4 regions of the Pelistega sp. MC2 genome follow, and region 1 is predicted to be linked to each of the others. Evidence: predicted binding sites of a transcription regulator. Region 1 holds the regulator's gene; each other region holds the start of a gene.
What was found. The regulator sigma-54, encoded in region 1, starts transcription at its own class of promoters, with help from an activator protein. The targets are predictions, from matches to a motif close to TGGCANGNAANCTGCTTT.

Region 2: glnA (type I glutamate--ammonia ligase) is a predicted target of sigma-54. The motif match lies at 4,875-4,892, and genes of this name have one in related genera.
Region 3: BQ4443_RS00415 (flavin monoamine oxidase family protein) is a predicted target of sigma-54. The motif match lies at 1,752-1,769, and genes of this name have one in related genera.
Region 4: glnK (P-II family nitrogen regulator) is a predicted target of sigma-54. The motif match lies at 5,786-5,803, and genes of this name have one in related genera.

The regions. Positions count from the first base shown of each region.
Region 1 is NZ_LT628276.1:246,877-254,788, reverse strand. Features, by position in the region: gene leuA (2-isopropylmalate synthase) at 1-1,116, opposite strand, end outside; gene BQ4443_RS11540 (hypothetical protein) at 1,436-2,065, opposite strand; gene rpoN (RNA polymerase factor sigma-54) at 2,072-3,520, shown strand; gene BQ4443_RS11530 ((2Fe-2S)-binding protein) at 3,707-3,922, shown strand; gene bfr (bacterioferritin) at 4,069-4,542, shown strand; gene BQ4443_RS11520 (hypothetical protein) at 4,685-5,251, opposite strand; gene BQ4443_RS11515 (peptide chain release factor 3) at 5,273-6,889, opposite strand; gene BQ4443_RS11510 (LysE family translocator) at 7,017-7,649, opposite strand; gene BQ4443_RS11505 (LemA family protein) at 7,758-7,912, shown strand, end outside.
Region 2 is NZ_LT628274.1:536,464-544,375, forward strand. Features, by position in the region: gene BQ4443_RS04295 (sulfite exporter TauE/SafE family protein) at 1-696, shown strand, start outside; gene ntrC (nitrogen regulation protein NR(I)) at 698-2,269, opposite strand; gene glnL (nitrogen regulation protein NR(II)) at 2,262-3,344, opposite strand; gene glnA (type I glutamate--ammonia ligase) at 3,391-4,806, opposite strand; gene hemW (radical SAM family heme chaperone HemW) at 5,127-6,302, opposite strand; gene rdgB (RdgB/HAM1 family non-canonical purine NTP pyrophosphatase) at 6,409-7,008, opposite strand; gene rph (ribonuclease PH) at 7,026-7,769, opposite strand; gene BQ4443_RS04330 (YicC/YloC family endoribonuclease) at 7,848-7,912, shown strand, end outside.
Region 3 is NZ_LT628273.1:69,750-77,661, forward strand. Features, by position in the region: gene BQ4443_RS00410 (c-type cytochrome) at 1-106, opposite strand, end outside; gene BQ4443_RS00415 (flavin monoamine oxidase family protein) at 117-1,709, opposite strand; gene BQ4443_RS00420 (2Fe-2S iron-sulfur cluster-binding protein) at 2,042-2,644, shown strand; gene BQ4443_RS00425 (4a-hydroxytetrahydrobiopterin dehydratase) at 2,722-3,066, opposite strand; gene phhA (phenylalanine 4-monooxygenase) at 3,079-3,870, opposite strand; gene dsbD (protein-disulfide reductase DsbD) at 4,115-6,019, opposite strand; gene cutA (divalent-cation tolerance protein CutA) at 6,027-6,353, opposite strand; partial or broken gene lipA (lipoyl synthase) at 6,623-7,564, shown strand; gene rfbB (dTDP-glucose 4,6-dehydratase) at 7,564-7,912, shown strand, end outside.
Region 4 is NZ_LT628275.1:647,458-655,369, reverse strand. Features, by position in the region: gene glnE (bifunctional [glutamate--ammonia ligase]-adenylyl-L-tyrosine phosphorylase/[glutamate--ammonia-ligase] adenylyltransferase) at 1-1,905, shown strand, start outside; gene BQ4443_RS08615 (epoxyqueuosine reductase QueH) at 1,993-2,664, shown strand; gene BQ4443_RS08610 (ExbD/TolR family protein) at 2,788-3,315, opposite strand; gene BQ4443_RS08605 (MotA/TolQ/ExbB proton channel family protein) at 3,317-4,117, opposite strand; gene BQ4443_RS08600 (energy transducer TonB) at 4,131-4,931, opposite strand; gene BQ4443_RS08595 (cold-shock protein) at 5,318-5,530, opposite strand; gene glnK (P-II family nitrogen regulator) at 5,844-6,182, shown strand; gene BQ4443_RS08585 (ammonium transporter) at 6,255-7,481, shown strand; gene BQ4443_RS08580 (aminoacyl-histidine dipeptidase) at 7,573-7,912, opposite strand, start outside.

The sequences.
Region 1 (7,912 bases):
ACTTCTACCTAAATCAGCAGGGTCAATTGGTAGATAAGGCACTTCCCATGGCGCATCTGGTTTTTGTTGTGCAAATCCTTTTTTAATGGCATCTTGGTGAGAGCCAGAGAAGGCTGTAAATACCAAATCACCTACGTACGGATGTCTTGGATGAACAGGTAATTGGTTACAATATTCTGCGGTTAAACGAACAGCATCAATATCAGAGAAATCTAATTCAGGGTTGATACCTTGAGTGTAAAGGTTCAATGCAAGAGTAACTAAATCTACATTACCAGTACGTTCACCACTGCCAAATAAACAACCTTCCACGCGGTCAGCACCTGCCATCATGGCTAATTCAGCCGCTGCGACTGCTGTTCCACGGTCATTGTGAGGGTGTACGCTGACAATGACATTTTTTCTATCGTTAATGTTGTTGCAGAAATATTCGATCTGGTCAGCGTAAATATTAGGCGTTGTAGACTCAATTGTTGCTGGCAAGTTGAAAATAATTTTGCGGTCAGGAGCTGTACCCCATTCTGCAGCGACAGCATTACATACAGAGACGGCAAAATCAGGCTCTGTGGTACTAAATACTTCTGGAGAATATTCGAAACGCCAGTTAACTTCTGGATATTTTGCCATTGCGGCTTTCACTAATTTAGTGCCTGCTACCGCAAAGTTGAGCACTTCTTCTTGGCTCATTTTAAAGACAATTTTGCGAAATGCAGGAGCAGTTGCGTTATACATATGAATCATGGCATTTTTAGTGCCAGCACAAGCTTCTGCGGTACGATTGATTAAATCTTCACGTGCCTGAGTTAACACAATGATTGTGACATCATTAGGAATAAGCTTGTCATCAATCAAGGTTCTTACAAAATCAAAATCCGTTTGTGATGCAGAAGGAAAGCCTACTTCAATTTCTTTAAAACCAATTTGTACTAGATGTTTGAAAAAACGTAATTTACGTTCAACACTCATTGGTTCAATAAGGGATTGATTACCATCTCGTAAATCAGTGCTCATCCATATAGGAGGCTTTGAAATGGTATTGTTTGGCCATGTACGCTCAGTAAATGGACGATTAAAAGGTTTGAATGGTATATATTTTGACGCTGGGTTAGAAAGCATTTTTGCACCTATCTAATTTCTATATTCCCAGTGTACAAGGGTACTGCCGATACACACACTGGGATTTTTAATAATAAAAACTTAAATCCTGAGTGGCTGATAAAGGCTGCGGAGCACCACTGAAGCTCAAGGCTCAGCAACCGATCACTAAATCGAGCAGTAACAGAGAAGAATATGCACGAGTTGTGTCCTCACTTGCAACGAAGTGATTTTGCAAAGAAGAATGTTGAGGAATTTGCATATTCATAGTGTCTCTATTATCAACTTAAATTAAGAAAAAAATCAAGTAGTAGACCAAAAATTCAAAAAACTGTTGTTTTTAGTGAGTAGGGGAATCTTCTTTAGTCAGGTTTAAATCGATATTACCGAGAACATGCTCTACTTTTTCAAGCTCACGTTGGTTGTCTTTCTCTGCTTGCGTTGGAAGCATTGAATATCCGAGTAATTCACGTTGTCGGTTGATTTGAGCGAGGCGACTAATGCGATCGTGACGTAATTGATTACGTGTGTCATATAGGTTCTGAATGGTGATAGGTTCGCGTTGATCGTTCCAAACCCATAGCAAAACGTGCTGTGCATTTTTGGAAAGCTTCGGTATTAATTCCTCCATAACTTCTTGGTTAGGTACAATATGACTCGCCTTTTTGAGGCTTGAGCTAATCCACCCAGAAAGAATGAAATAAAGTAATACAGACCCAAATAGTACTAATCCCCACCAAATATATTTATTGATACTATTGAGATAGTCAACAATTTGGTTACTATAACTTGCTAAGAAAGCATAGTCTTGTTTAGCGCCAAATGCTAAAATCCATTGTGCAACCATAATCCATAGGATTACACAAATCAGTACCACCACAGAGCGAAGAACTAAGCGTGGAAGGGCGAGCCGAAATAAGGTTTTATTTAGAAGTGAAATGTCTAATTTTTTTGAAGCTGATGGTGTCATAAGATAATGCCAGTAAGTATACGTCAAGGAGTTACAGCCACTGTTAGTCAGCAACAGACACTGACCGTTCAACAGCAACAGTCTCTTAAGTTATTGCAATATTCAGGGGTTGAATTAGAAGCAGAATTAAATAAAATGCTGCTTGATAATCCCATGCTAGAACTTGATTTGAATAATGGATTTGATGAAACCAATCAAGGACAGGGAGAATCGGATTCTTTGCTCGAATATGCCAATACAGAGGCTGAAGATTTTTCAATGTATCAATCGACCTTTGATGAGGACGATTATACCCCTGAAATTATAGCAACTATTAGTTTACAAGATTATTTACTTGAACAGTTAAGCACGAGCGACGTGGATGATTTTCAAAAAAGTTTGGTTAGTTATCTAATCGGTGACTTGGATGATAACGGTTATTTAAGTAGTGATTTAGCAGAATTGACAACATTAGTATCAGAGGAGTTGGATAAGGATGTTTCATTGACAGAGCTCCAATATGCTTTAAGGATATTGCAAAGTTTTGAACCGTCTGGGATAGGGGCTCGTAATTTAGCGGAATGTTTGCTATTGCAGCTGGATGATGACATCTTGACACTTTCTTTGGATATTGATGAGGGGATTATTGAAAAAGCGAGACAGATATGTAAACGAGGTTTTGCAGGTCTAGAGGCCTTAGCTAAAGCGGATGTCCAACAATTGTTAACGTGGTTAGAAACTGATATAGAAAGTATAAGGCAAGTCCATCATCTGATTCAGCAGTTGAATCCAAAACCGGGACGCTTATATAGCAGTAAAGAAGCTGATTTTGCTATTCCTGACTTATTATGTCGCTATGTAGAGGGTAAGTGGGAACTTGTTTTAAATCCTCAGGTATTACCTAAATTACGTATTCAACCAGACTATGAACGTGTCATTAAGGTTATGGATAAAAAGCGTTTAGCTGAGAATGCTGCTATGAATGAACAGCTAAAACAAGCAAGGCTCTTTATGTTACAGCTGAATCAGCGGTTTGCAACGATTTTGATGGTTGGACAAGCTATTTTGCAGGAGCAATACGCTTTTTTTGAGCATGGTTTATCCGCCTTGAAACCATTGACTTTAAAGGTGATTGCTGATCAGTTATCGTTACATGAATCAACTATTTCTCGAGCAGTAAATCAGAAATTTATTGCTACTCCTCATGGTATTTTTGAGTTAAAACGATTTTTTACAAATGCGATTGCTACTCAAGAGGGAGAAGATGCATCAGCTGCCTCTGTACAGTTAAAAATTAAGCAACTTATTGAGCAAGAAAATAAAGCTAAGCCGCTATCGGATAGCAAGCTTGTTAATTTGCTGGAAAAACAAGGAATTGTTATTGCCAGACGAACAGTGGCCAAATATCGTGAGGGGATGAATATACCTGCTACATCTATACGTAAAGCGCAAGCATTATTGAGCGGTAGTGAATAAACTCAAACAATCTAGAAGGAACGTTTGTCATTAACATGTCGTCATTTTGCAGCAAAACAACAGACATTAAGGAGTTAATTGCAAACTGTATCATAAAACGAAATGAGAATGATTTTTGCTTGACTTTATCATTGAGCGGACTATAATCAACATTATGTCTTTTCAGAATATAATGAGGCAAACAAAATGTATGTCTGTGTATGCAATGCGATTAGTGAAAAAACAGTCAAAGAGGCTGTGGCTAATGGTGCCCGTACATTAGCTGATTTGCAAGCCCAGCTTGGTGTTGCTACCTGTTGTGGGTGCTGTGCGAGTTGTGCGGAGTCGTATTTACAAACGCCAACGGATTCATCTGCATTAGAAGTTAAAGACGTTACGGCTAAGTGGAAAGAGGTCGCTTAATTAAAATAGTGATTATAATCTATACGATAACTATTCTGTTTTAGGTTAAATTGTTTATTAAAGCCATTCTTAAGTTAATTTTAAATGCTTGAGAGTGGCTTTTTTGCGTGTTAGAATAGAGTAAACCACTCTTCAAGGAGCCTGTTATGAAAGCACCCAAAGAAGTTAATAAATTCTTAAATAAAATTTTAAAAACTGAATTAACTGCCATTAACCAATATTTCTTGCATGCAAGAATGTTAAAAAACTGGGGTGTGGAAAATTTAGGTAAGGCTGAATATAAAAAGTCAATCGAAGAAATGAAGCATGCAGATGAGATTATTGAGCGTGTTTTCTTATTAGAGGGATTACCAAACTTGCAAGATTTAGGCAAAATTCGTATTGGTGAAGATGTTGAGGATATTATTGCCTGTGATTTAGCCTTAGAAAAGGATTTCCATGCTGATCTTAAAGAGGCAATTCAGCATATGGAAGTAGTTAAGGATTATGTGACAAGAGAGTTATTAACCGATATACTCGATGATAATGAAGAGCAAATTGATTGGTTAGAAACTCAACAAGAATTAATCAAAGTAGTAGGCTTGCAAAATTACATTCAATCACAATCTCAGGGTGAATAGTTTTTATCCTGACTCCTAAAACGTATTTTTTGTTAAGTTACCCCCATGGGTGGCTTGAACAACCCCCATAAGTTCAAGTTCACCTATGGGGATAATTTTTACTAAAGAGTTATTTTTTTAATGGTGCTATAGAGAGGGCTAATTAGCGTGCAGGGCAATCACTAATCTTGCCCCAAGCGTTATTGGCGCCACAGTATTTCGCACGAACCGTACTAATACAAGAGGGTCTTTCAGAAAAGCCTAACTGACGACAAGTCGCCATTTCTTTGCGAAACGCTCCTTCCCATGCAAATCCAGCATTATTATTACTAGTATTATTATTACTAATTGGGCGAGTAGTAATATTTTGACTAACAGCACCCGCATTAATAACATTTTCTGTGCTTTTGAGCGGTGCACTATTTGAGAGACTAGAGCCAGAAGATGTTACTGTTTTACCATTCATTAGGTTAGATGATTTTACCTGCCAATCAACGGTGGGTAAGCTTTCTGCTACGCCCATTTTTCCGCTCATAAGTGGTTGTGGCGGTTGATTTAGAATAGGAATTCCATTGGCATCAACTTTTGGTGTAGGGTCGTTCTCATCAATATTAGGTAAATTAGCTTGCTTAGGGGCGTGATCAATTAACCAGTCGCCTGCATATAGACCACCAACGGTTGCTATACCAGCGAGCACTAATAAAGTAAAAAATAATAAACGCCAACTCATAGTAAGAAACCTTTAAAAGAATTAGTTATTGTCATGAAAGACTTGACCACCATGCTCGCGCATTGCATGGAATTTGATATCTGGATTTAATTCCTCGGCGACACGTAATTGTGCCATAGAGCTAATTAAAAACGCTGGTGCATCAACTACATCATAGGCAATATGCTGTGCATTACTCGTCATAAATTTGCGTAATGCCGCTGGGTTATCGCTTGTAAACCATCTTGCCATTGTATAACGAGATGGCATTAAACGTGCATCAACACCGTATTCTGTTTTTAAACGATGAACCACTACTTCAAATTGTAATTGACCAATGGCACCTAGTAATAAAGCGCCACCAGCAGCCTCTGGTCTAAAGACTTGAATAGCGCCTTCTTCTCCTAATTGTGTCAAGCCAGTGCGTAATTGTTTAGAACGCAGAGGATCTTTTACCTCTACAGCTTGGAATAATTCTGGTGCAAAGAAAGGTAGACCGGTAAAGTGTAATGTTTCACCTTCTGTCAGAACATCTCCAAGATGTAAAACACCATGGTTAGGAATACCAATGACATCGCCAGCATAAGCCTCATCAAGTAATTCTCGTCTCTGAGAGAGAAATGACACGACATTATTTGGACGAATCTCTTTATTGGTACGGCTAACTTTTAAACGCATCCCTCGCTCAAAACGCCCAGAGCTTACACGAACAAAGGCGACGCGATCTCGATGAGCGGGATCCATATTGGCTTGAACTTTGAACACAACACCAGTAAATTTTGGTTCGTCAGGTGATACGACACGCTCAAGAGCTTGTCTAGCGCCAGGCTTTGGTGCCCACTCGACAAGCGTATCAAGTACTTCTTGTACGCCAAAATTATTGACTGCGGAGCCAAAGAAAATAGGTGTTTGTTTACCTTCTAAAAAGGCTTGATGAGAAAAGTCTGGTGTTGCTTCTTTGATTAACTCAATTTCCTCAAGGGCTTTTTCATAATAAGCACCAAATTTTTCCTTAATTAAAGGATTATAAAGTCCCTCAATATAATCAGTTTTTTCATCTAGTCTTTCTTGACCCGCTTTAAAGAGACGCATACGATCGTTGCGTAAGTCAAAAACACCCCCAAAGTGTTTCCCCATCCCAATAGGCCATGAAAAAGGAATCGCATCCATGCCAAGGTGTGATTCAATTTCATTTAATAAGTCTAAGGGTTCTTTAACCTCACGGTCAAGTTTGTTTACGAAGGTAATAATTGGTGTATTACGAGCTCGACAAACTTGTAGCAATCGAATTGTTTGTGGCTCAATACCATTAGCTGCATCAATCACCATAATAGCAGCATCTACAGCTGTTAATACACGATAGGTATCTTCAGAGAAGTCTTGGTGTCCTGGCGTGTCTAATAAGTTGATCACACAGTTTTTGTATTCCATTTGCATCACAGAAGATGCAACCGAAATACCTCTTTGTTTTTCAATTTCCATCCAGTCTGAGGCTGCATGACGACTTGCCTTACGGGCTTTAACACTTCCCGCAATTTGAATGGCTCCTGAAAATAATAGAAGCTTTTCGGTTAAGGTTGTTTTACCGGCGTCAGGGTGAGAAATAATCGCAAACGTTCGACGGCGGGCGACTTCTTGAGCAATGGATAAAGAGGACATCTCTAAATAATAATTTAGTCAACAAAGAGCTTATTTTAATCTGATTTAATGGATAAAACTTACTCTTATTGGCTTAAGTTGAAATGATTTTGCAATGTTTACAGTTATTGGCAATTTGGAGGAGCGATTATTTACGCAGTAATGCCATAAATATTGCCGCCATAATAAATAGAAAACCAAATACTTTATTGAGTCTTGCCGCATGGTGTGGTCGGTGCATAAATTTCATAATTTTTGCCGCTAAACCCGTATAACCAGCCATGATAGTCATATCAGCAATTACTAATGTTGCACAAATAATGATGTATTGTGGAATTACGGGAGCATTGACATTAAGAAACTGTGGAGTAATGGCAATCAGAAACACCGCGCCTTTAGGATTGGTTAAATTAACCAACATACCTTGATAGATTAGTTTTGTAGTAGAAAAGGTTTCTTCTGTAGTAGAAGATGCATCATCAATTCGGATAATGGCGACAGGTGAACGGATTTGTTTATAACCTAAGTAGAGTAAATACAACACACCAACCCATTTAACAATTTCGAAGGCGATGGGGGAGGTTGCAAGAATAGCGCCAACACCAATAATACTAATGAGGTATTGAGTAGCATAGCCAATGGCCAAGCCAACGGCATTCCAATAACCACGAGGGAAGCCATAACGTAATCCAGACGCCATAGATGAAACTGCGCCAGGGCCGGGTGATAGTGAAATAGCAAAGCTAGCAAAACAAAGATTAATCCAGACAGCCCAGGTCATAGTATGTAGTAGGAAATGCAAAAATTGTTAAAATAACAACGGGAAATTATTATATCTCTTATATAATAAGAGCGTCATTAATTTTCTTGTTATAAGGTTATCTCTTTTATGAAAAAAATTCGTGCTTTTCTAGTTCTAATGGTTGCTACGCTGTTAGCGGGTTGTGGCTATAACGATATTCAAAAGCTTGATGAAAATGTTAAAGCAGCTTGGTCTGAAACACTTAACCAATATCAACGACGTGCAGACTTAGTCCCTCAAAT
Region 2 (7,912 bases), on a different contig from region 1:
TCTCAAGGTTTATCTGGTTTTGGATTTGGTCTAGTGGCGATGTCTTTTTGGGCTTGGGTATTAGAACCTCAACTAGCTGCTGCCTTAACGGTTGTAGGAGGACTCACCGGGCAAATAGTCGCCGCATTTACTGTTCGAAGAGGGTTTGATTTAAAACTCATCCTACCCTTTATTATTGGTGGTTTAGTAGGCATCCCTATTGGCGTCTATCTATTACCTATGTTGGATATCTATAAATTTAAAACAATCCTTGGGGTTTTCTTGATTCTATGGTGTCCTTTTATGTTATTTGCCAATCGTCTGCCTAAGCTAACCAATACACATCGATTCTTTGACGCACTAGCTGGTATGGGCGGAGGTGTCATGGGAGGACTTGGTGGTTTCACTGGCACATTGCCAACACTTTGGTGTACTATCCGAGGTTTTGATAGAGACACTCAACGTTCCATCATTCAAAACTTCAACTTTGCCATGCTCATTGTTGTGTTAATTAGCTATATTAGTAATAGCTTAATTACCCGCAATATGCTGCCATACATTTATATTGTTTCCCCTATCGTTGTATTCACTTCTTATTTTGGGACAAAAATGTACCATGGCATTAGTCAGCAACGTTTCAAACAAATTATTTTAACGCTACTGACTTTTTCGGGAATTTCTATGTTGGTGACATCCTTACCACATTTTTTTCAATAAGCTACGCTTCTAGATCCAACTCTTTTAATTTCCGCGTAACTGTATTACGGCCGATACCTAAGCGATTGGCCGTATCAATTTTTCGACCTCGATAATAGTGTAAGGCAGTCTCAATCACGGCTTTTTCAAAGATTTTATTTAAATTATCCATGATAGATTGTTCATCTGAATTCAGCCTTTTTTGTACCTCTAATCGTAATAACTCTTCCCAATCACTAGGAAAATGTTGTATTCCCCCTTGCTCTGCAATTGTAATATCTGCTTTGCCGACATTGTTATAAGGGCTTACTGAGTGTGATCCTTGCTCATATGATAATGGCTGCGTCTGATGCGTTAATTGACTACCCTTAGTGGTAGATCCCATCTCTACTTTGGCACTAAGACTTGCTAACAACTCTGGAGGTAAATCATCCATAGTTATTAGACTTGCTGGAGACATCACTGTCAGCCAATGGCAGAAATTTTCTAATTGACGCACATTGCCGGGAAAATCAAATTGACATAAAGCCTCTAAGACCTCATTACTTAGTTGCTTAACAGGTACACCTAAGCTTGCTGCCGATAAGCGAAGAAAATGCCTTGCCAATTGAGGAATATCATCCTTTCTCTCGCGTAGTGGTGGGATACGTAGACGAATAACATTCAACCGATGAAATAAGTCCTCCCTAAAAACCCCTTGCTCGACACGATCCTCTAATGGTTGATGAGTAGCCGCAATAATACGCACATCTACATGTACTGGCTGAGTGCCACCAATTCGATAAAAAGAACCTTCTGCGAGAACGCGTAGTAAACGTGTTTGTAAATCCAGTGGCATATCACCAATTTCATCCAGAAATAATGTGCCACCGTCGGCTTCCTCAAATCGACCTTTACGTAGTTGATTCGCCCCTGTAAACGCTCCTTTTTCATGCCCAAACAATTCTGCTTCGAGTAAATCCTTTGGAATAGCGGCGGCATTAATTGCTACAAACGGTTTGTTTTTACGATTACCATGCTCATGCACAGCCCGTGCAATTAATTCTTTACCTGAACCAGATTCACCCGTAATCAACACAGTCACTTTGGAAGGAGCAAGCCGTCCTATGGCCCTGAAAATCTCTTGCATAGACTTAGAATGCGATTGGGTCATCATTTTTCCCACATCAGCTGAAGACGGCGCTGGAATATCTGCACTCTCTGCCATAGATTTTTTATTCAAGTTGAGCATTTGGCTATGCTCACAAGCTCTTTGAATCAAACTAACGGCATCATTAATATCAAATGGCTTTGGTAAATAATCAAATGCACCACCTTGGAAGGCCTCAACCGTACTATCTAAGTCAGTAAATGCTGTCATCACAATGACAACAATATCCGGATAATCATGCTTGATTTTTTTCAATAGTTCTAGCCCTGACATATCAGGCATACGGATATCAGTTACTAGCACATGAGGTTGACTAGTCTTTAGGGCTGTAAGTAAGCTATCAACAGTATCAAACGTGGTAGCTTGTAAATGAACTCTTTGTAATGCTTTATCTAATACCCAACGGATTCCTTGATCATCATCGATAATCCATATCTTACTCATGTGAATCCTCCATAGGTAACAACACTCTAAACTCCGTCCTACCAGGTACTGTATCGAACTCAATTAATCCACCATGCTGGCGTACTAATTCTTGTGCTAAGCTTAAGCCCAGACCAGTCCCATTTGCTCTACCTGTCACCAAAGGATGGAAAACCCTATCTACTATATTCGCAGGTACCCCAGGACCATTATCTATCACGGATAAACACAATACCATGCGATAAATCTTATCTAGTAACAAATATCGATGTAATATTCGAGTACGCAAAATAATCTTTGGTTGTTCAATCGCTTCCTTTGCTCCTAAAATCGCTTGAGCGGCATTACCACATATATTCAAATACACTTGAACTAATTTCGCTTTGTCTGCTTTTATATCTGGAATCGAAGCATCATAGTCGCGTACAAAAGTAATTTTTCCCTGATATTCAGCATTAAGTAAGGTAAATACCCGTTCACAAATTTCGTGTATATTAAACACTGATAATTGCAAGCCAGACTGTGCTGGTTTAATTAATCTATCCACAAGTTGCTGTAACCTATCTACCTCAGCAATAATCACTTTGGTATATTCCTGATGATCAGTATTTTCTAGCTCCAACTCTAACAGTTGGGCAGCCCCTCTAATACCACCCAATGGTTTTTTAACTTCATGGGCAAGATTTCTAAACGTTTCCTGATAGATTTCAAGTTCTCTAGCCAAGCGAATACTACGCTCTGACAAGGCTTGCTGTTCAATAGGATGTAGCTCAAGAATGATATTGTCATGACTTAAATGCATAACAGCATTCACTGTTTCTGTGGATTCAAATTTAGCAATCCCTCCAGAAAAAGCAACGGAGACAGAACGACGCTTAACAATGGTGTCAAAAGCTTTTTGAAAACTCTCTTTATCCTCAAATAAAGAAGCTACTGTAGCACCGATAAAAGAGCGCCGAGAACGTTCAAAAAGATTTTGAGTGGCTGAATTTACCCACTCAATTTGACCTGCCTCATTGGCAACAATAATGCAGGTCAGGAGTAAATCAAATGTTTGCCATTGTTGTGCTACAGGAGTTAACGTTGTACTAGACATTGTTGAACCTCCTGTAAAACACTTTAATGACTACCGACTTTAAAACTTATAGTGAATAATACAAATCAAACTCAGCTGGATGAGTTGTCATACGTAGACGATTCACTTCTTGCATTTTAAGTTCTAAATAAGCATCTAACATATCATTACTAAATACACCACCACGAGTTAAGAACTCACGATCAGCATCTAGGGCTTCTAGCGCTTGTTCTAATGAAGAGGCTACTGTAGGTACTTTTTTGTCTTCTTCTGGTGGTAAATCATATAAGTTCTTGTCCGCTGGATCACCAGGATGGATTTTATTTTGAATACCATCAAGACCAGCCATTAATAAAGCAGAGAAGGCTAAATATGGGTTAGCTAATGGATCTGGGAAACGAGCTTCAATACGGCGACCTTTTGGATTACTTGTATACGGAATACGAATAGAAGCAGAACGGTTACGTGCAGAATAAGCCAATTTTACTGGTGCTTCAAAATGAGGAACTAAACGTTTATATGAGTTAGTACCTGGGTTAGTAATAGCATTCAAGGCACGAGCGTGTTTGATAATACCACCAATGTAGTAAAGCGCAGTTTCTGATAAACCAGCATAACCATTACCTGCAAATAGGTTTTGACCATCTTTCCAAATAGATTGATGCACGTGCATACCAGAACCGTTATCACCTACGATTGGTTTTGGCATAAATGTAGCTGTTTTGCCATACATATGAGCAACATTATGAATAGTGTATTTCAAGATTTGGTTCCAGTCAGCACGTTGAACTAGCGTACTAAATCGAGTACCAATCTCTAATTGGCCTGCATTTGCTACTTCATGGTGATGAATTTCCACAGGTACACCTTGTTGCTCAAGTACTAAGCACATTTCTGAACGCATATCACCAAAAGAGTCTACTGGTGACACAGGAACATAACCTCCTTTCACGCGAGGACGGTGACCATGGTTTTTACCGTCATAATCAAGCGCACTTGCTGAAGCTGCTTCATCAGAATGAATTTTAACGAAGCGATTATACATATCATCGCCCCAAGAAATACCATCAAAAACAAAGAACTCAGGCTCAGGACCAAAGAAAGCGGTATCACCAATACCTGATGATTTTAAATAAGCTTCTGCACGACGAGCCAAAGAACGAGGGTCACGATCATAACCTTTTAAATCAGAAGGCTCAACTACATCACACGTTAAAATTAGCGTAGGCTCTTCACGGAAAGGATCCATACGTGCTGTTGAAGCATCTGGAATCAATAACATATCAGATGCCTCGATTCCTTTCCAACCAGCAAGAGATGAACCGTCAAAAGGTTGACCTGACTCAAACTTATCTTCATCCACTTGATGAGCAGGTACAGTCATATGATGTTCTTTACCGAGAGTATCTGTAAAACGAAAGTCTACAAATTTAACTTCGTTTTCACTCATTTTATTTAAAACGTCTTGAGCAGTTATTGCCATGTTGATTTCTCCTAAAATCTAAACTTTGTTGAACGATTTCACTAACGTTCAAACTTATCACTTTAGCTAAAGCAATTTCCGTGCCAACTTTTTTACCGTCAGCGCACTGTTTATTTTTTCATTATTGCATTATTTTGGTGCGTTATCAATTTAATAATGTATTATTTTGGTGCATTATGGTTCATTTTGGAACGAATTATTTTTTATAGGCACTACTTTTTATTGTAGTGCACCTTTTAAGATTACAAAGAGGGCTAAATTAAGACAAAAAAACATACTAAGAGCATTACAACTAACTAGTTAATAATGATTATCTTAATTCAATCCATCAAGAACATCTCTTGTAAATCATTCAAATAACGCCAGCCTAGTGCACTGGCTTTTAATCTTGTGGGATCACTATCCAGCAACCCCTTAGAGACCGCTTCGTTTATTTTTGCTGTCATCAGACTCAACGGAACACCACAGCGATCAGAAAAATAATGGGTTGGAACCCCTTGCTTTAATCGCAGTACATTAAGCATAAACTCAAAAGGAATATCTTCCACTGTTAATAATCGACTCTCGGCAAGCTGTTCACTTGTTTTTACTTTTTGCATCCAACTATCTGGATTCTTAACACGTGCTGTTCGTAGAATTTGATTATGCGATGAAATTTTGCCATGTGCCCCAGGCCCTACACCAATATAATCCCCAAATTCCCAGTAATTTAGATTATGTTGACAGTAGGCATTCTTTTTGGCATAAGCAGAAACCTCATATTGCTCGAAACCATGTTGTTGCGTTAAATCAATCAGCATATCTTGCATATCCCCTGCTAAATCATCATCGGGAATACCTTCAGGAGGATATTTGGCAAATACTGTATTAGGCTCTAGGGTAAGGTTATATAAAGATAAGTGTTCTGTTCCAAACGATAGCGCTGTTTGTACATCTTGATGGCAATCTTCCAATGTTTGAAATGGTAAGGCATACATTAAATCTAAATTAATACGCTGAAATGATTGCTGTGCAATCTCAATCGCCTTTTTCGCCTGATAACTATCATGTATACGCCCTAATCGTTTAAGCATCTCATCATTAAAACTCTGAACACCTAACGATAATCTAGTCACGCCTGATGCTGCAAAAGCTTTAAACCGTTCTACCTCGACTGTTCCTGGATTAGCTTCCATCGTAATTTCTGTATAGGGCGCTAAATTGAACAAATTTCTTAATACGGTTAATAAATCATCAAGCGCTTTAGCAGATAACAAGCTTGGCGTTCCACCACCAATAAAAATAGAATGAATTTGACGTCCCCAGACACTTGGTAATACAGAGATCAAATCTTGTTCAAGTGCTTGTAAATATTCTTTTTCTGGTATCTCACCTGAAATAGCGTGTGAATTAAAATCACAATAAGGACACTTTTTAACACACCAAGGAACATGAATATAAATAGACAAAGGCGGCAATGGTTGAGTAAAACTAACTCCTTTGTTTAACGTTGTCATTAGAGACGTTAGTGATGAATGATTAGTGCTATTCTTCGATTTATCTCTAGCTACCTCAATCGGTATCGTCACTCTTTGATTCGATGATCCTGAACTACTTGGCTTATCACGCATTTTTTAACTCAGCTAATAATTTTCTCAATGCTTGCCCACGGTGACTAATACTATTTTTCTCACTTGGTGTTAGCTCTGCAGCAGTCTTACCTAACTCTGGTAGGTAAAAATAAGGATCGTAACCAAATCCATTGTCACCTTTTGCTTGTAAAGCAATACAACCATGCCAAAAAGCTTGAGCAACGATTGGACATGGATCCTGTTCATTGCGAACATATACCAAACAAGCGACATAAAAAGCGGAGCGATCACTTACGTTTTCTAAGGCTTTCAATAGATAAGCATTATTTAAAGCATCGGATTTTTCTATCGCCCCTAAACTTAATGCATAACGAGCAGATAAAACACCGGGAGCACCATTCAAACTAGGTACAACCAAACCGGAATCATCTGCAATCGCAGGTAACCCCGTATGTTTACTCGCAAAGCGAGCCTTAACTAACGCATTTTCTAAAAAGGTAAAATATGGCTCTTCACATTCACCTACACCTAACGCTCCCTGATTAATTAACTCAATCCCTAGAGGAGCAAATAGTTGTTGAAATTCTGCTAATTTTCCTTTGTTATTTGATGCCAAGACAATTTTAGACATGCCACTTTAACCTTAAACTATTTAGTATTACTTTTTAATGTTTGTTCTTGAATAGTAACCAAGGTAGTAATACCCTGTTCAGCCAAATCTAACAACTCATTTAATTCTTTACGGGAAAATGTTTCTCCCTCTGCCGTTCCTTGAACTTCCACAAAACTCCCAGCCCCAGTCATTACAATATTCATATCAGCATCACAGCCTGAGTCTTCAGAATAATCCAAATCCAGCACAGGCTGACCATTTACCATGCCTACAGAAATAGCCGCCACCTTATCTTTCAAAGGATTCTCAGTGATATCACCTTTTGCCAACAAATGCTCAATTGCATCAGCCATCGCAATCCATGCCCCCGTAATACTGGCACAACGAGTTCCCCCATCCGCTTGAATAACATCACAATCCAAATGAATAGTACGTTCACCTAATTTTGTCATATCTACTACGGCACGAAGACTACGTCCTATTAAACGCTGAATTTCTTGTGTGCGTCCTGTTTGCTTTCCCTTAGCCGCTTCGCGGTCAGCGCGAGAATGCGTAGCCCTTGGCAACATACCATATTCAGCAGTAACCCACCCCTGCTCTTTTCCCTTTAAAAAAGGAGGCACTTTATCTAGCACACTGGCATTACAAAGAACATGAGTATTACCCATTTGTATTAACACTGATCCTTCAGCATAAGGAGTGTAAGAACGGGTGATTTTAATTTGACGAAGCTCATTATGCTGCCTACCATTTGGGCGAGTCTGTGTATTCATATTCATTCTCTAAAATCCAATGTAAAATATAGAGTAAATTGTAATCCATATTGCCAACCGGCAAAACCAAGTAGAGAATTTTCCATGATTTATAGCATGACCGCTTTTGCAAGCCAACATAGCGAACACGCCTTAGGACAATTAATTGT
Region 3 (7,912 bases), on a different contig from region 1:
AAGGGTAAGGAGAAGAACTAAGATCAATCACGGCACTATCAGCAAAACTTTGAGAGCTTAGTAAGAGTGTAGTAGCGAATGAAAATAATAGTTTTGATAGCTTCATGAGATATTCCTTAAAGGGATTGAACTTTTTTATGCAAACGAGTGATAGCGTCAATAGCGGATGTCACTGCACCTTCTTGCCATGCTGGAATGTAAGAAGCATGTTCACCAGCTAAGACAATACGTCCATCAATTTGACATAGATTTTCATAATGTTGTTTGCGTTTTTCTTCTGTCCATGCGCCATAACAACCTAAGATCCAAGGTTGACGACTCCATGCCCAGCTAAACCCATTTTCAAATTCTTCTTTAATTTGAGGGTGAATTTGAGCACCTAACTCAATCGCTTTAGCTACACGTTCCTCGGGTTCCATTGCGGTAAATTCTAATGCTTTAGGTCCAAACATATAGGCATTTAGTAAAATGCCTTTACCTGAGGAGAAATAGCCATGATTAGGATAAGCAATTTGTGTAATTGGTAAGTTTGTATAAGAAATACCACCATAGATATGCTCATCTTCTTCCCAGAATCTACGCTTATATTGCCCAGCAATTTTGACTGAAGAAGCATAAGGAACACTGTTAATAGCGTCTTGCATAGGCTTACCTACATTCATTGGAATTTGTGAAAGCACAGAAAGAGGGGTAGTATTAACACACCATTCGGCTCGTTCTTGTTTAAGCTGACCACCTGCTTGATTGTCTTTATAGAAGATAGTGACGCCTGTATCGTCTTGTTTAATCTCTACTACTTGAGCATTGTATTGGATGATATTGCCAAGCTCCCGACCAAATGCCTCTCCAATTTTACCCATGCCTCCTTCTGGTTCAAACATAGTATGTTGGAACTCATCAAAGAAATGGATATTCATGTTTTTCCATAAATCACTTTTCACAATCTCATTGAGAGGAATAATTTCTGAAGCTTCAGGTAATGCACTTAAACCACCACCAGGATGTTTTTTATAACCACGATAAGCACTAGTTTCTAGGCTAGTTACATAGTCAAACTTATCGTTTAGGACACCGAAGCTTTTTAATGAGTCCAATAATTTTTCTTTGTCTTCTTTTGAAAAGTTCAAATCTAAAGCATTTTGATTAATAGATTTAGATAAGAGTTCAGAGAGCCCACCTTTATAATCATTAATAATTTCACGATAACGCTGAGGCTTTCCATTAAAAGCATTAGTATTATGTAAGTAGCTATTAAAGTTTAATTGAATAAATGGAATCATCTTGACGTTTAATCGTTTACAGTACTCCAAGATACCATAGTGGTTATAGGGGATACGCCAAGGACCAGGGTTAAAATAAAGACCTGAATCAAAACGGCATAATTGTTTAGTGCCATTGATTTCAGTATATTCCTTACCTCTATAAACACTGATATTACGACCACCAGAACGGTTTTGATATTCTAAGATTTTTACTTGATAACCAGCATTACGAAGCTCAAGTGCAGAGACCATACCTGCTATTCCCGCACCTAGAATAATAATCTTTTTCCCATTCCCATTACCTTCTAATTTAATAGGCCCAGTGTAGTGTGATTCAGCAGCAAAACCTAGACTAGTCATAGCTTGATACATGGCGGCACTACCAGCGGTATAACCAATCATAGCTAGCAATTTACGTCTAGAAATATTAGGGATTATGTTTGACATACTTTATGTACTCCTAAAAAACGGCGTTGTTATTTTTATAAATAAGCAAATAGCATGCCAATATTTAATATTTAATTTAAATTTAAAAAAACACCAATAAATCAGTTGTTTATTTAATTAATTCAAATTTAAATAAAAACTAGTGAAAATCTTTATGCACTAAAAAGAGCTGAATGCACAAGTTTTAAACATATGCTTGATGCTTTATGGTGCAGCACAGCAATATTAGTTTTTAATTCTGATGAAATTGTCATGGAGACTAATTTTTTGTCTAAGTTAAAAAGGAAAGTGAGTAAAATACTGTCAGATTAGATTTACAAAGAGGTTTGTTCATGTCTGAAAACCAATTAAGATGGATTGCTGCACGAGTGGATGATGTGAGAGAGGTTAATCCGCAACAGATGCAGATTGGGCTTTTTTTACCATCTTTTGCCCGGTTTATACAGCTTCCTGAGCAGTCAGTTATTGATGTTAAAACACCATCTGGATTGATACGTGAATATCCTATCGTCGCCATTGAGGCATCTACACAAACAATTACTATTGAGGTCATAAGGCAAATTAATGCAGCTGGAGAATCTACAAGTTTGCTTGATGGTATTGATCTAGACCAAATCATTGAAATTAGTGCACCTAGAGAGTCGCACAAATTAACGCAAGAAGATATTGATTTTTATGTTACCTTTGCACGTAAAGGTGTGACCATAGCCATTCCTAAGGAAATGAGTATTGCTGATGCGATGCGTGAGCATCATTTAACAGTTAATACATCCTGTGAATATGGTGTTTGTGGTACTTGTTATGCTACTGTGTTGAGTGGTGAGATTTTGCATGAAGACACTTATTTGACAGAAGAAGAAAAAAGCAAACAAGATTGTATGATGATATGTGTTTCAAGAGCAAAGCCAGGCACAACCATAGTATTGGATTTATAAGGATAAGCATAAAATAAGGGGAATAGCTAGCAATACGCCTCTTTCCCCTTATCGCCTAGCGTTAAAAGTGCTTTATTTTAGGCTTGATTGATCAACTCATCAGTTTTTGCTGCCATAATAAAGTCATTGCGGTGCAATCCTTTGATGCTATGGGACCACCAAGTAACAGTGACTTTCCCCCATTCTGTTAGAATGCCTGGGTGATGGCCTTCAGATTCAGCAAGCTCAGCTAATTGATTGGTAAATACCATCGCTTGTTTAAAATTCTTGAATTTGAATTCACGTTGTAATTGCATGATGTTATCGACCACTATGGCTCGCCATTCTGGAATCATTTTGATCAGTTCAGCAAGTTCTTCATCGCTTACTTTTGGTGCATTGGCTTGACATGCTTCACATGTTTGTTTGTTTAAGGGTTGCATAGTGTTTTTCTCCTATATGGTAAGACTAGGATGAGGAGAAAAAAGGCCTTTCTCCATCGCTATATGAATCTCTGACATTAAATCAGCTTGAGCAAGTTCAAATAATTGATCTAGATGATTTAGAACATAATAAATCGGTTGAATTCTATCAATACGATAGGGGGTTCGTAGTACGTCTTGAAGAGAAAATTCTCTATATTCAGGCTCACCACTTAAAGCGTATACCGTTTCTTGAGGAGAACTGAGAATACCACCACCATAAATGCGGCGTTGCGCATCGTTATTGCCGACCAGACCAAATTCAATAGTAAACCAATATAATCTGGCAAGAAAAGAACGTTCTTCTTTGCTAGCAATAAGACCTAATTTGCCATACGTTTCATTAAAGGCCGCAAAGGCCGGATGAGTTAAGAGGGGACAATGTCCCGCTACTTCATGGAAAATATCGGGTTCTTGGATATAGTCGAAGTCTTCTCGGCGACGAATAAACGTAGCAACAGGAAAGGATTTATTGGCTAGTAATTCGAAAAATCTTTTGAATGAAATTAATGCGGGTACTGCGGCTGTACGCCATCCAGTTGTAGAAAGTAATACGTCATCAATTTCTTTTAGTTGAGGAATAGTTTGTATTGGAAGATTTAATTTTTTAAGTCCTTCTAGGTACTCTGGGCAAGCTCTATTAGGAAGTGCTTGCTGTTGGCGGGTAATTAATTCACTCCAAATTTGATGCTCGTCAGCAGGATAACGAATAATGCCCTGTTCATCTGCCTGGCGAGCGACATATTCATGTTGCTCTGCAGTCATTATTTACTCTTGAATAAAAATTTAATCCTCCAATTTAACAAGAAAGAATTAGAAAAAATATAAGCGTAAATACTGATGCAAAAATATAAAAAGAGTTATCTAGAGAGGATGAAGTTAAAAGGTTGCTCGTAAAAAAAGTATAGATATATTGCCATAACTAAAGAGTAGTCATCTATCGTAATAATAGATGACTACTCTTTGTGTTGTAGGAGAAATGATATTAGCTAATGCCGTACTTAAGGATTTATTTAGAGCCTAGTGCTTTCTCTAAACTTTGTGTGAAGCGCTCAGCATTTTGGAAACCAATCACACGCACTTGAGTATTTTCTTGACCATTAGGGGTAAAGAAAATAATGCCTGGTGGTCCGAATAGTTGGAAAGCTTTTAGTAATTCTCTATCGTCCTTGGTATTCTTTGTGACATCCACTTGTAGTAAACGGAAATTTTTTAGTAATGTCTGAACATTAGCATTAGGGAAGGTGAATTTTTCCATTTCAACACATGAAACGCACCAATCTGCATAGAAGTCTAGTATGATGGGTTTGTCCGTACTAGCAAGTATTTGTTTCAGCTCAGATAGCGTATGAATACGTTCAAACTTGACATGAGAAAGCGTCGTTTCTTGAACCGCTAAGGGGTGTAAAACACTACGTGAACCTATACCAAAACCAATGACTAATAGAATAGCCCAGATAACTGCTAGCCATCCCACGAGTTTTAATAAGAGGGTCGTAAAATTTGGAAAGGGCTTATAGCCTCTAAAGGTGCCAATGACATAGGCAAACGCTATGGCTAAAGCCGCCCACAATAGCATAGGTAGCCAATTGGGTAGTAGTGGGGCTATCATCCATAAGGCGGCCGCAAACAATAATAAACCACATACCTTTTTGACACTATCCATCCATGCTCCTGCCTTTGGTAAGAGAGCGCCAGAACTTGATCCCAATAAAATGAGTGAAACGCCTTGCCCCCAGGCAAGTAGGAAGAGGATAAGTCCTCCTTTTACAATATCTCCCGTTTGAGATATAAAGAGTAAAACACCGGCTAATGGTGCAGCGACGCACGGCCCACAGATTAATGCAGAGATCATCCCCATTAATAATGCTGCCCCACCTTGTCCAGCAGGCAATTTATTCACAATATTATTAAGTTTTGTTTGTACGGAAGCAGGCATCTGCATGTTATATGCACCAAACATAGCAATGCCGAAAATAACGAGGAATAAGGCAAAGATACCTAACACCCAAGGATTCTGAATCCAATTGGCAAGGGCAGCACCAATGGAAGCGGCAATAATACCTAAGAGGGTGTATACGATGGATGTACCTAATACATATAACAATGTTAGGCGTAAGCTATGAAAGCGTGATTGTTGCTGTTTTTGGCTACCCACAACAAGAGATAAGAGGATAGGCAACATTGGTAATACGCACGGCGTAAAAGATAATGCCAAACCAAGTAAAAAAGCAACGGCTAACATATGCCATAGACTAGCATTATGCAACCATGATGCAATTTCTGTGTCCCCAGCATTAAGAAGATCTAAGGAGTTTTTTTCTGGTGCAGAATCTTTGAGAGTTGAATTGTTATCACTCGTAGACGTATTTAATTCACGTTGGGCTTCTTCACTGGAGATAAGGCTAAAATTATTTGCTTCTTTAGGAAGGGCAATGTCATAGCCTGTACTGGTAATAGTCACGGGCAAATAATAATACATTGGTGGGTAGCATAGACCAGCATCAGCACAACCTTGAGCCGTCACTTCTAAGGTAAATGATGGGGTGTCTGTAGGAATAGGTATAGTCACTAATGATTGGTGATGATAAACCTCCATTTCCTTATTAAAGGTGGGGTCAAATTTAATATCGCCTTTGGAGTAACTGATGCTTGTTGAATTAAGTAAATCGTGTTCTTTATTATCAATGATGGACCTAAATTCAAACCTTTCTTTATACATATAGTAGCCATCAGCAACTCCAAATTGAAGGTTGAGCTGATTTTCATGGCTAATATTTGCGTAGAGTTTAAAGGCTTGGTTAGGCTCCAAAAAATTTTCTTGTGCTTGTACGGGCTGAACAGAGACATTAAAAATAATACTTACTAATGCCAAAAGGAAAACGGTATAAAGACGATTTATTAAAGCTATCATTTTCTTGCTATTCTGTTGTTTGTTGGTTAATCCAAGTGAGGTATTCAGAGTCGCCTCCGATGATGGGTAAGCAAATAATCTCCGGTACTTCATAGGGGTGCAACTCTTTTATTTTAGCCATGCAAGCTTGTTGCTTAGCTGTAGAGGTTTTAATGGTAAGGATAATTTCCTCGCTACCTTCTAAATTATCTTGCCAGAGATACATGGATAGACCCATAGGAGAAAGATGCACACAGGCAGCATACTTATCCTCAACCAAAATATGAGCGAGACGTTTAGCAAATAATAAGTCTGGCACACTGGTTTGTATGAGTAAAGCGATGGGGCTTTCCATATAAACTCCATAAAATTAATATGATAAGCTGGATAGATAAAAATTATATTGATAAATGTTTACTTAACACAATCAAATACTTAACTGAAAAAGATTGTAATATATTAATCACTATCACTTAGTAAGGATAATTCTCATAGGGAAAATAGGTTTTTAGGATTTATCCTGCTATTCAGGGTTAAAATAACCCTTTGTAATTTTTTTGCCTTGCAAAGCAGACGTTAACTATGACAAATACGTTATCACATCCAGTCGATAAAGACACATCATATGATGCGACAAAAAAACAAAAATCGTTTGATAAAACCTCGCGGATTCCTATCAAAATTATTCCTGTTGAAAAATTAAAAAAACCAGAATGGATTAGAGTTAAAGCCGCCGCGCCTAATTCAAAGTTTAATGAGATTAAACAAATTCTGCGTGAAAATAAAATGGTAACTGTATGTGAGGAGGCGTCTTGCCCAAATATTGGTGAATGTTTTGGCCGTGGTACAGCTACCTTTATGATTATGGGTGATAAATGTACCCGTCGTTGTCCATTCTGTGATGTAGGACATGGTCGTCCTGATCCTTTAGATGTCAATGAACCAAGTAATCTGGCCAAATCCATTGCGGCAATGAAGTTACGTTATGTGGTGATTACCTCTGTAGATCGTGATGATTTGAGAGATGGGGGTGCGCAGCATTATGTGGATTGTATTAATGAAATTCGTGAACGCTCTCCACAGACAACGATAGAGGTGTTGGTACCTGATTTTAGAGGACGTTTAGAAAAAGCATTAGATATTTTTGCTAAAAGTTTGCCTGATGTTTTAAATCACAATTTGGAAACAGTGCCTCGTCTATATCGTCAAGCCCGTCCTGGTGCTGATTATATGCATTCATTGAAATTATTAAAAGACTTCAAGGCAATGTATCCCTCTATTCCGACTAAATCAGGTTTGATGGTTGGCTTGGGTGAAACTGATGAAGAGATTTTACAAGTCATGCGTGATATGCGGGAGCATGATATTGAGATGCTAACAATTGGTCAATATTTACAACCCTCTGACCACCATTTACCAGTATTGCGTTATGTACATCCAGATACCTTCAAAATGTATGAAGAAGAAGCGTATAAAATGGGCTTTTCGCATGCTGCAGTAGGGGCGATGGTACGCTCTTCTTATCATGCTGATCAACAAGCACATAATGCGGGTGTTGAGTCTTAGTGAATATTCTGGTAACGGGTGGCTGCGGATTTATCGGTGGTCATTTTATTAGAACAGCGTTTTCTGCAGAGGGATTATCGCAATTAGGCTTTAATCCCATCGCAGATGTTTTAATTAATCTGGATAACTTATCCTATGCAGCTAACCCGGAAGGGTTAGTAGAGCTTGATTCTTGTGCGTCTTATCATTTTATCCAAGAGGATATTTTGCATGAGCAAGCTATATTGAGTATTTTAGAAAAATTTCATATTGAAGCCATTGTGCATTTCGCGGCACAAACTCATGTGGATAGATCTATTCAACAGGTTGATCCTTTTGTGCAGACAAATGTCTTAGGTACACTATCGA
Region 4 (7,912 bases), on a different contig from region 1:
CAAAATATTAAACTAGGCGAAGGCGGAATTCGTGAAATTGAATTTATTGTACAAGTTATTCAGCTTATTCGTGGTGGCCGTATGCCTAGCCTACAAGAAAAAAACTTGTTAAAAGCTTTAGCTGCTGAAAATCATGCGAATGTGATTGAAGAAGATACAGCCAATAAATTAGAGCATGCGTATCGTTTTTTAAGACGTATTGAGCATATTATTCAGTATCAAAATGATGAACAAACACATTTGCTACCTAGTAGCGAAGAAGGACTAAACACTATTGCGCTGGCGGCTGGTATGCCTAGAGAAGAGTTTGATTTAACCCTAAAACAACACAGAGAATTTGTCGCTGAAACTTTCAAAAACGTATTTCGTATACTAGGCATGAATGATGAACATACTGATGATGAGGAAAATGAAGCGGAAAATAGTTTACATCCTCACCCTTCTTCAATAAATGAGGGAGATTTAGCTAATACCTCAATTAGTGAAGAATTGCAAACTCAGTTTGGTCACCGTACGGCTGTCATGCTAAAAAATCATCGCATCCAACAACTCAACACAAGCAATAGACAACGTCTAGAAAGCCTTATTCCAGTATTGCAGCAAGCGGCTCTTAAAACAGCCACCCCATCATTAGCCTACAACCACCTAGCAGATTTAATTGAAACGATTGCTCAGCGTAGTGCCTATATTGCTCTCTTAGTGGAATACCCAGAAATAGTCCAACGTGTTGCCCGAATTATGAGTGCTAGTCCACTAGCGGCACAAGTTCTACTAAAAAACCCACTATTGCTAGATAGTTTGATTGATTGGCGTACTCTATTACAACCGATTGATTTAGCAAATGTACATGAGCAATTACATCGTGACTTAGACGCTAGTGTCATTCATGAAGGTGAACCTGACATCGAACGGCAGATGAACCTTATGCGTGATACTCAAAAGATTATTAGTTTTCAGCTTTTAGCTCAAGACTTAGAAAATGAACTAACTGTAGAGCATTTAGCGGATTATTTATCTGCCTTAGCTGATATGCTTTTAGAGGAAAGTCTCTACCGAACTTGGCAACAATTAAGAAAAAGCTCTAAATTTGATTTACCCGAAAAACCCAAATTTGCTGTTATTTCCTATGGTCGTTTAGGAGGTAAGGAGTTAGGTTATTCTTCGGATTTAGATTTGGTTCTTATTTTTGATGATCCTGCTGACTATGCTGTCGAAGTCTATGCAAAACTAGGACGTAGGCTTAGTACATGGTTATCCAGTATGACCTCTTCAGGTCGCATGTATGAAATAGACTTACGCCTACGACCTGATGGTGATGCGGGTCTACTCGCCGTATCAATTGATGGCTTTGAACATTATCAAAATGACTTGGCTTGGGTATGGGAGCATCAAGCATTAACACGTGCACGTTTTTCTGCTGGTGATACTCAAGTTGGCGAAAAATTTGAGAAAGTTCGTCGTTCAATTCTTCTTAAACAGCGTGATTTAGCTACTCTTAAACGTGATATTGTAGACATGCGTATTAAGATGAAAGACGGCCATCCAAATCCAACCCCTCTATTTGATATCAAGCAAGACTATGGTGGTATGGTTGATGTGGAATTTATTACTCAATATTTAGTCCTAGGCTATAGCCACCGTCATCATGAGTTGCTAGAGAATTTGGGTAATATTGCTTTATTAACAATAGCAGGTAACGCAGGACTGATCCCTATGGAATTGGCAGAAAAATGTGCTAATGCCTATCGAACCTATCGTAAATTACAACATGAAATTCGTTTACGTGGTGAAGAAAAGGCACGTATCAGTATGGATCAATTACAAGAAGAACGCTCTGACGTCAGAAAACTGTGGGAACTTGTTTTTGACTCAACTCATACAATAGCTGAAGCAAAAACTGAATAAGATAGACATAAGTATAAGTCTCCAAACACTTTTACGGTACAATGTAAACTTAATTTGTTAATACAATGAATGGCTGAATAAAAGACTATGGTTGCTGTTTGTGATGTAAAACGCCCTAAATTGGAATTACCTGACCAACGCAAAAAGTTGCTGTTGCACTCTTGCTGTGCGCCCTGTTCTGGTGAAGTAATGGAAGCCCTATTAGCATCAGGGATTGATTACTCTATTTATTTTTATAATCCAAATATCCATCCCGTTAAAGAATACGAAATTCGTAAACAAGAAAATATCCGCTTTGCTGAACAACATGGAATTGAGTTTATTGATGCTGACTACGATTTAGATAATTGGTTTGCTCGTGTCAAAGGTTTAGAATGGGAACCAGAGCGTGGGGAACGTTGTACAAGTTGTTTTGATATGCGTTTTGAGCGTACTGCTTTATATGCTCATGAGCATGGTTTTGACTGTATCTCAAGTTCTTTGGGTATTTCTCGTTGGAAAGATATGAACCAAATTAATGGTTGTGGTGAACGTGCTGCTGCTCGTTATCCTGAACTCATCTATTGGACCTATAACTGGCGCAAAGGTGGGGGCTCAGCCCGCATGATTGAAATTAGCAAACGCGAAGAGTTCTATCAACAAGAATACTGCGGTTGTGTGTATTCATTAAGGGATACTAATCGTCATCGACAAAGCCAAGGTAGAGAGAGAATTGAGATCGGCGTCAAATTTTACTCAAATAATCCTGATCAAAAGTAATCCTTCCTTTGCCTTATACTCTTAAACAACACCAATAAATAACAAAATGCACTCAAGGTTATCCAATCACCGAGAGTGCTTTTTGCCTTAAAAGAAAAAATGACTCTACTAAGGCTTTAGTACTTATGGAGACTTTGTCTGGTCACTTTTGCTTGAGATGATTGATTTTTCCGACAAAGTAGCCGAAGTAGTTTTTTCGTGCGTTCCTACTTCTCTATTAGCACCAGACTGTGAAGAAGAAGGTGAAGTGATAAAACCTAAACGCTTTACACCTGATCCTTTAGCTGCTGCCATTAACTTGGCAATAATTTCATAGCGAGTATTAACATCAGCACGAATTCTAAAATCAGTTTCCGGATTAAGCTTTACTTTATTAACAAAAAACTCATTTAATTGTTCAACAGCCATTTCACTACCATCAACAAAGATAGTACCACTAGGATCTACGGCTATATCTACTGATTTAGGGTCTTCCGTAGCTGGCTGGCTACTCACTTGAGGAACATCTATCTTTATTGAATGGGTAAGCAATGGTGCTGTAATCATGAAGATTACTAGTAATACTAGCATCACATCAATTAACGGCACCATATTAATTTCAGATACAGTACCTGTTTTAGAGCCATTAGAATCAAAACTTCCAAATGCCATATTATTCCTCAGAAGCAACTTTAGTACGAATAATGCGTTGGATTGAGTTATCAACTTGTTGACCTGTTGTCACAAATGCAAATAAATCATGGGCAAATCCATCAAGCTTACTTAACATAACACGATTACGTCGTACAAATGTATTAAATGCTAACACAGCAGGAATAGCAACAGCTAATCCCAAACCTGTCATAATTAAAGCCTCCCCCACAGGACCTGCAATTTTATTAATAGATACACCGTCAGATAAGCCAATGCCCACAAGTGCGTGATATACACCCCATACTGTACCAAATAACCCAACAAATGGTGCTGTTGAACCAATCGATCCTAGCACGGTTAAGCCATTTTCCACGCGAGCCGTCTCTTCATCAATAACTTTACGCATAGAACGAGTGACAAATTCAGCATGTGTACCCACTTCAGAAAGATTGCTAGCTCCATAGCGATGGTAATGGTCTGCAGCATGCAAAGCTTGATTGGCTAACCGGGCAAAAGGATCCTTAGCTCCATACTGATGCAAATCTTTATCCACTTGCTCTAAGGAAGCAGAATTCCAGAATCGTTTCAGGAAACTTCTAGACAAATGACGCTGACGGAAATTCACCAAAGTCTTTACAATTATCAAATACCATGTAATTAGTGCCATAAACACTAAAATACCGAATAAGGTTTTGCCAACAATATCTGTTTGCTGAACAAAATGCCACATATTATGAGCATCAGCACTATCCACTGGTGTAGCTTGTGCCGCAATATGTGCGTAAATAGTTATAATTTCATCAATCCATGCTATAGACATCTTTACTTTCCTTTTATTTGAATTCGATTGGAATATCCGCCATTGATTCTCGCGGAACACCATTCTCAGCATATGGTCTAAAACGAGCTTGTTTAACTGCTCTAAGGGCTTCTTTATCTAATGCTGCAAACGATGATGAGCGTTGTAAAGAAGCATTTTTTACTGCTCCATTCGTATCAATAATGACACGTACAACCACTAAACCTTTTTCATTTCTCATCATTGAGACTCTTGGCATCACTGGTCGTGGTTTAACTAAATAATTTACAGATGTCACACGTACAGGTCCAGCACTAGCACTACCTGCAGATACATTTTTCTTGCCTTCTGGTTTTCCAAACGCTTTTGTTGTTTTCGCATTTAAATCTATCTTTTGACCAACTGGCGTAAATTGTTGTGAATTTATGGGCTTAAACACACTTTCTTGTTTGGGTGGTTCAATTTTTTTCTCTAGTTTCGGTTTCTGTTGTTTATCTTTTTTCTCTACTATTTTTTTCGGTTTTTCCATAACCTTTTTAGGTTTTGGTGGCGCTATTGGCTCTGCAATAGGTGTGGGTTCTGGTTCAGGTTTGATTTCTGGTTCAGGTTTAATCTCTGGTTCTGGATCAGGCTCTAACATTGAATTAACTTCAGGTTGAGGCTCTGGTTCTGGCTTAGTATCCGATTTACTCTCAGACTCTGTCCTAGCTTCTGGTGCAGGCAATGACTCAACTTGTTCGCCCTGAGGAACTTCTTCCGCAATGGGCTCATTAATGATTGAGACAAATACCGCTTGGTCTGGTTTAATCTCTACTTGTACTGGGTCTGATTTCATACCCAGCAACCATATACTACCCGTGATAATTCCTACAGACCCTATGCTCCCTATTACTCGATAAAGCAGCGGTATACCCTGTGAGACTTCAGATGTTTTTGACATACTACGAAAATAAAATTAACTAAAAATAATTTACTTAAATGCAAATTATCACAACAAGAGATATTATATATCATTATTTATAATAAAAACAATTATCATTTAGATTTTGGTATTTTATATTATTTGCCAGCCTTTTAATGTTTCACTTTATAGCAATAACAAGCCAACTATTTAAACATGAAACAAGCATGAAAAAACGCCCAACCACTATGTGATTAGGCGTCATAGAAGTTTTATAGACGAATGAGTAAGAAATATTCTCTTCGCCTTTGCTAATTAATTTATGCTTTAGCTTTTACTTCTTTAGCTTGTGGACCTTTAGGACCATCAGCTACAGTATAAGAGACTTCTTGCTCTTCTTTTAGTGTACGATAACCGTCACTTACGATATCTGAGTGATGTACAAATAAATCTTTGCCACCATTGTCAGGTTTAATAAAACCAAAACCTTTTTCGTTGTTAAACCATTTAACTTTGCCTGTTTCTGTAGACATCATCTATTCCTCTTGAGTAAATAAAAAACAAGGACCCCCAAGAGAACAACCACGCGAAATTATAACGGTAACAGCTACTACTTGAAAATCAAGTACTTACTATGCCTTTAAACATAGACAATGTCAATAAAAATAAATTGTGTTGCTTTTATCCAAAATGACGCATAAAGCACTATTTTGGTGCATAGACATACTTTCAGGCTCATTTTGATATTTTGCAGTGCAGAATTATTTAATGATTACTTACAAAAAAGTTGGCATCAATTTTGCTTGTTAACTAATAAATATCTATGTATATCAACAGGAGAATTAGATGAAATTAGTTACCGCAATTATCAAACCTTTTAAATTAGATGATGTCCGTACAGCATTAGCGGATATTGGTATCCAAGGTTTAACCATTACCGAAATCAAAGGATTTGGGCGTCAAAAAGGTCATACAGAACTCTACCGTGGTGCAGAGTATGTTGTTGATTTTTTACCAAAAGTGAAATTAGAGATAGCTATCCGCGATGATCAAGTGGAATCTGCTATTGAGTCTATTTGCCAATCTGGTTCCACTGGAAAAATTGGTGATGGAAAAATTTTTGTGAGTGATCTCGAACAAGTTATTCGGATTCGTACTGGTGAAATGGGCGAATCAGCTCTGTAATTTTAATCATCGTGATTCAGTATAGAAAATAAATAATTTAAGTTGTAAATAATTTAACGTAAAGGAATAAAAATGAATGGTGCAGATTTAGTGTGGGTTGGCATATCAACCGTGCTGGTATTAATGATGATAGTGCCTGGCGTAGCACTTTTTTATGGTGGTTTAGTTCGTTCAAAAAATATTCTATCGGTGCTTGCACAAGTAATCGGCGTATTTTCATTAGTCCAAATTTTATGGTTTGCTTATGGTTACTCTTTAGCCTTTACAGAAAGCACAGCATTCTTCGGTAATTTCTCTCGCGCTTTCTTCTCTGGTATGTTCAATATTCCAGGTGATACTTATGAATTATCAGGCACAATTCCAGAATTAAGTTTTGCTTCTTTCCAAGCAACTTTTGCTGGTATTACATGTGCACTTGTTATTGGTGGTTTTGCTGAGCGCATCAAGTTTAGTGCTGTGTTAATTTTCATTGCTATTTGGATGACATTTGCGTATATCCCTATCGCACATATGATTTGGGCAAGTGGTGGATTCTTATTTGGTGAAGCATTAGACTTTGCTGGTGGTACTGTTGTACATATTAATGCTGCTGTTGCTGCACTAGTTGCTGCTTATGTTGTTGGTCCTCGCTTAGGTTACGGTAAAGAAGCTATGCAACCACATAATTTACCAATGACCTTTATCGGTGCTTGCTTATTATGGGTGGGTTGGTTCGGTTTCAATGCAGGTTCTTCATTAGCAGCAAACAATTCAATGGCTTTAGCGTTATTTAATACAATTATTGCAACAGCAGGTGCTGTAATTGCATGGTTAGCAACAGAAGCCGTTATGGGTCGTAAAAGCTCTTTGCTAGGTGGTGCTTCAGGTGCTGTAGCAGGTCTTGTAGGTATTACACCTGCGGCTGCTCTAGTTAGCCCAGTTGCCGCTTTAATTATTGGTATCGTGACAGCAATCTTCTGCGTATGGGGTGTGAATGGTCTTAAACGTTTGTTAAAAGTAGATGATACGTTAGACGTATTTGGTATTCATGGTGTAGGTGGTATTGTTGGTGGTATCTTAACAGGTATTTTCAATGCAAAACCTTTAGGTGGTCCTGGCTTAGAAACATTAGCTGATATCCCTGCTCAACTTTGGTCTCAAGTAGAGGGTATGTTAATTGCAGCAGTGATTAGTGGTGTTGTTGCTTTTATCGGTTTAAAAATTGCTGGCCTAATTACTGGTGGTGTTCGTGTTGAACGTGATGATGAACGTCAAGGTCTAGATATCAGTAGCCATGGCGAACAAGGCTATCAAAAATAAATAAGCCAATTTTTATCAAGGCTGTAAATATGTATCCCCACAGATTCTAATGAATTTATGGGGATAACTTCATCAACAGTCTGACAATAGATTATTTTTCAGGGGAATTTTCCAAAAATCTCAATAAAATTTTCCAGCATTCATCTACTGAAGAGATTTCTACACATTCCTTAGGAGAATGGGCGGCACGAATATTAGGTCCAAAAGAAATCATTTCCATATGAGGCGCTCTACCCTTTAGGATCCCACATTCTAGACCTGCATGCATAACTTCAATTGCAGGCTCTTTACCATAAAACTCATTGAACAAGGCTTTACATTTGGACAATAATAATGATTGCGGTTCAGGTTTCCAGCCCGGATAATCACCACTCAACACTAATTCAGCACCAACCAGTTTCGCTAGCGCTTGTAAACGATTAGATACATCA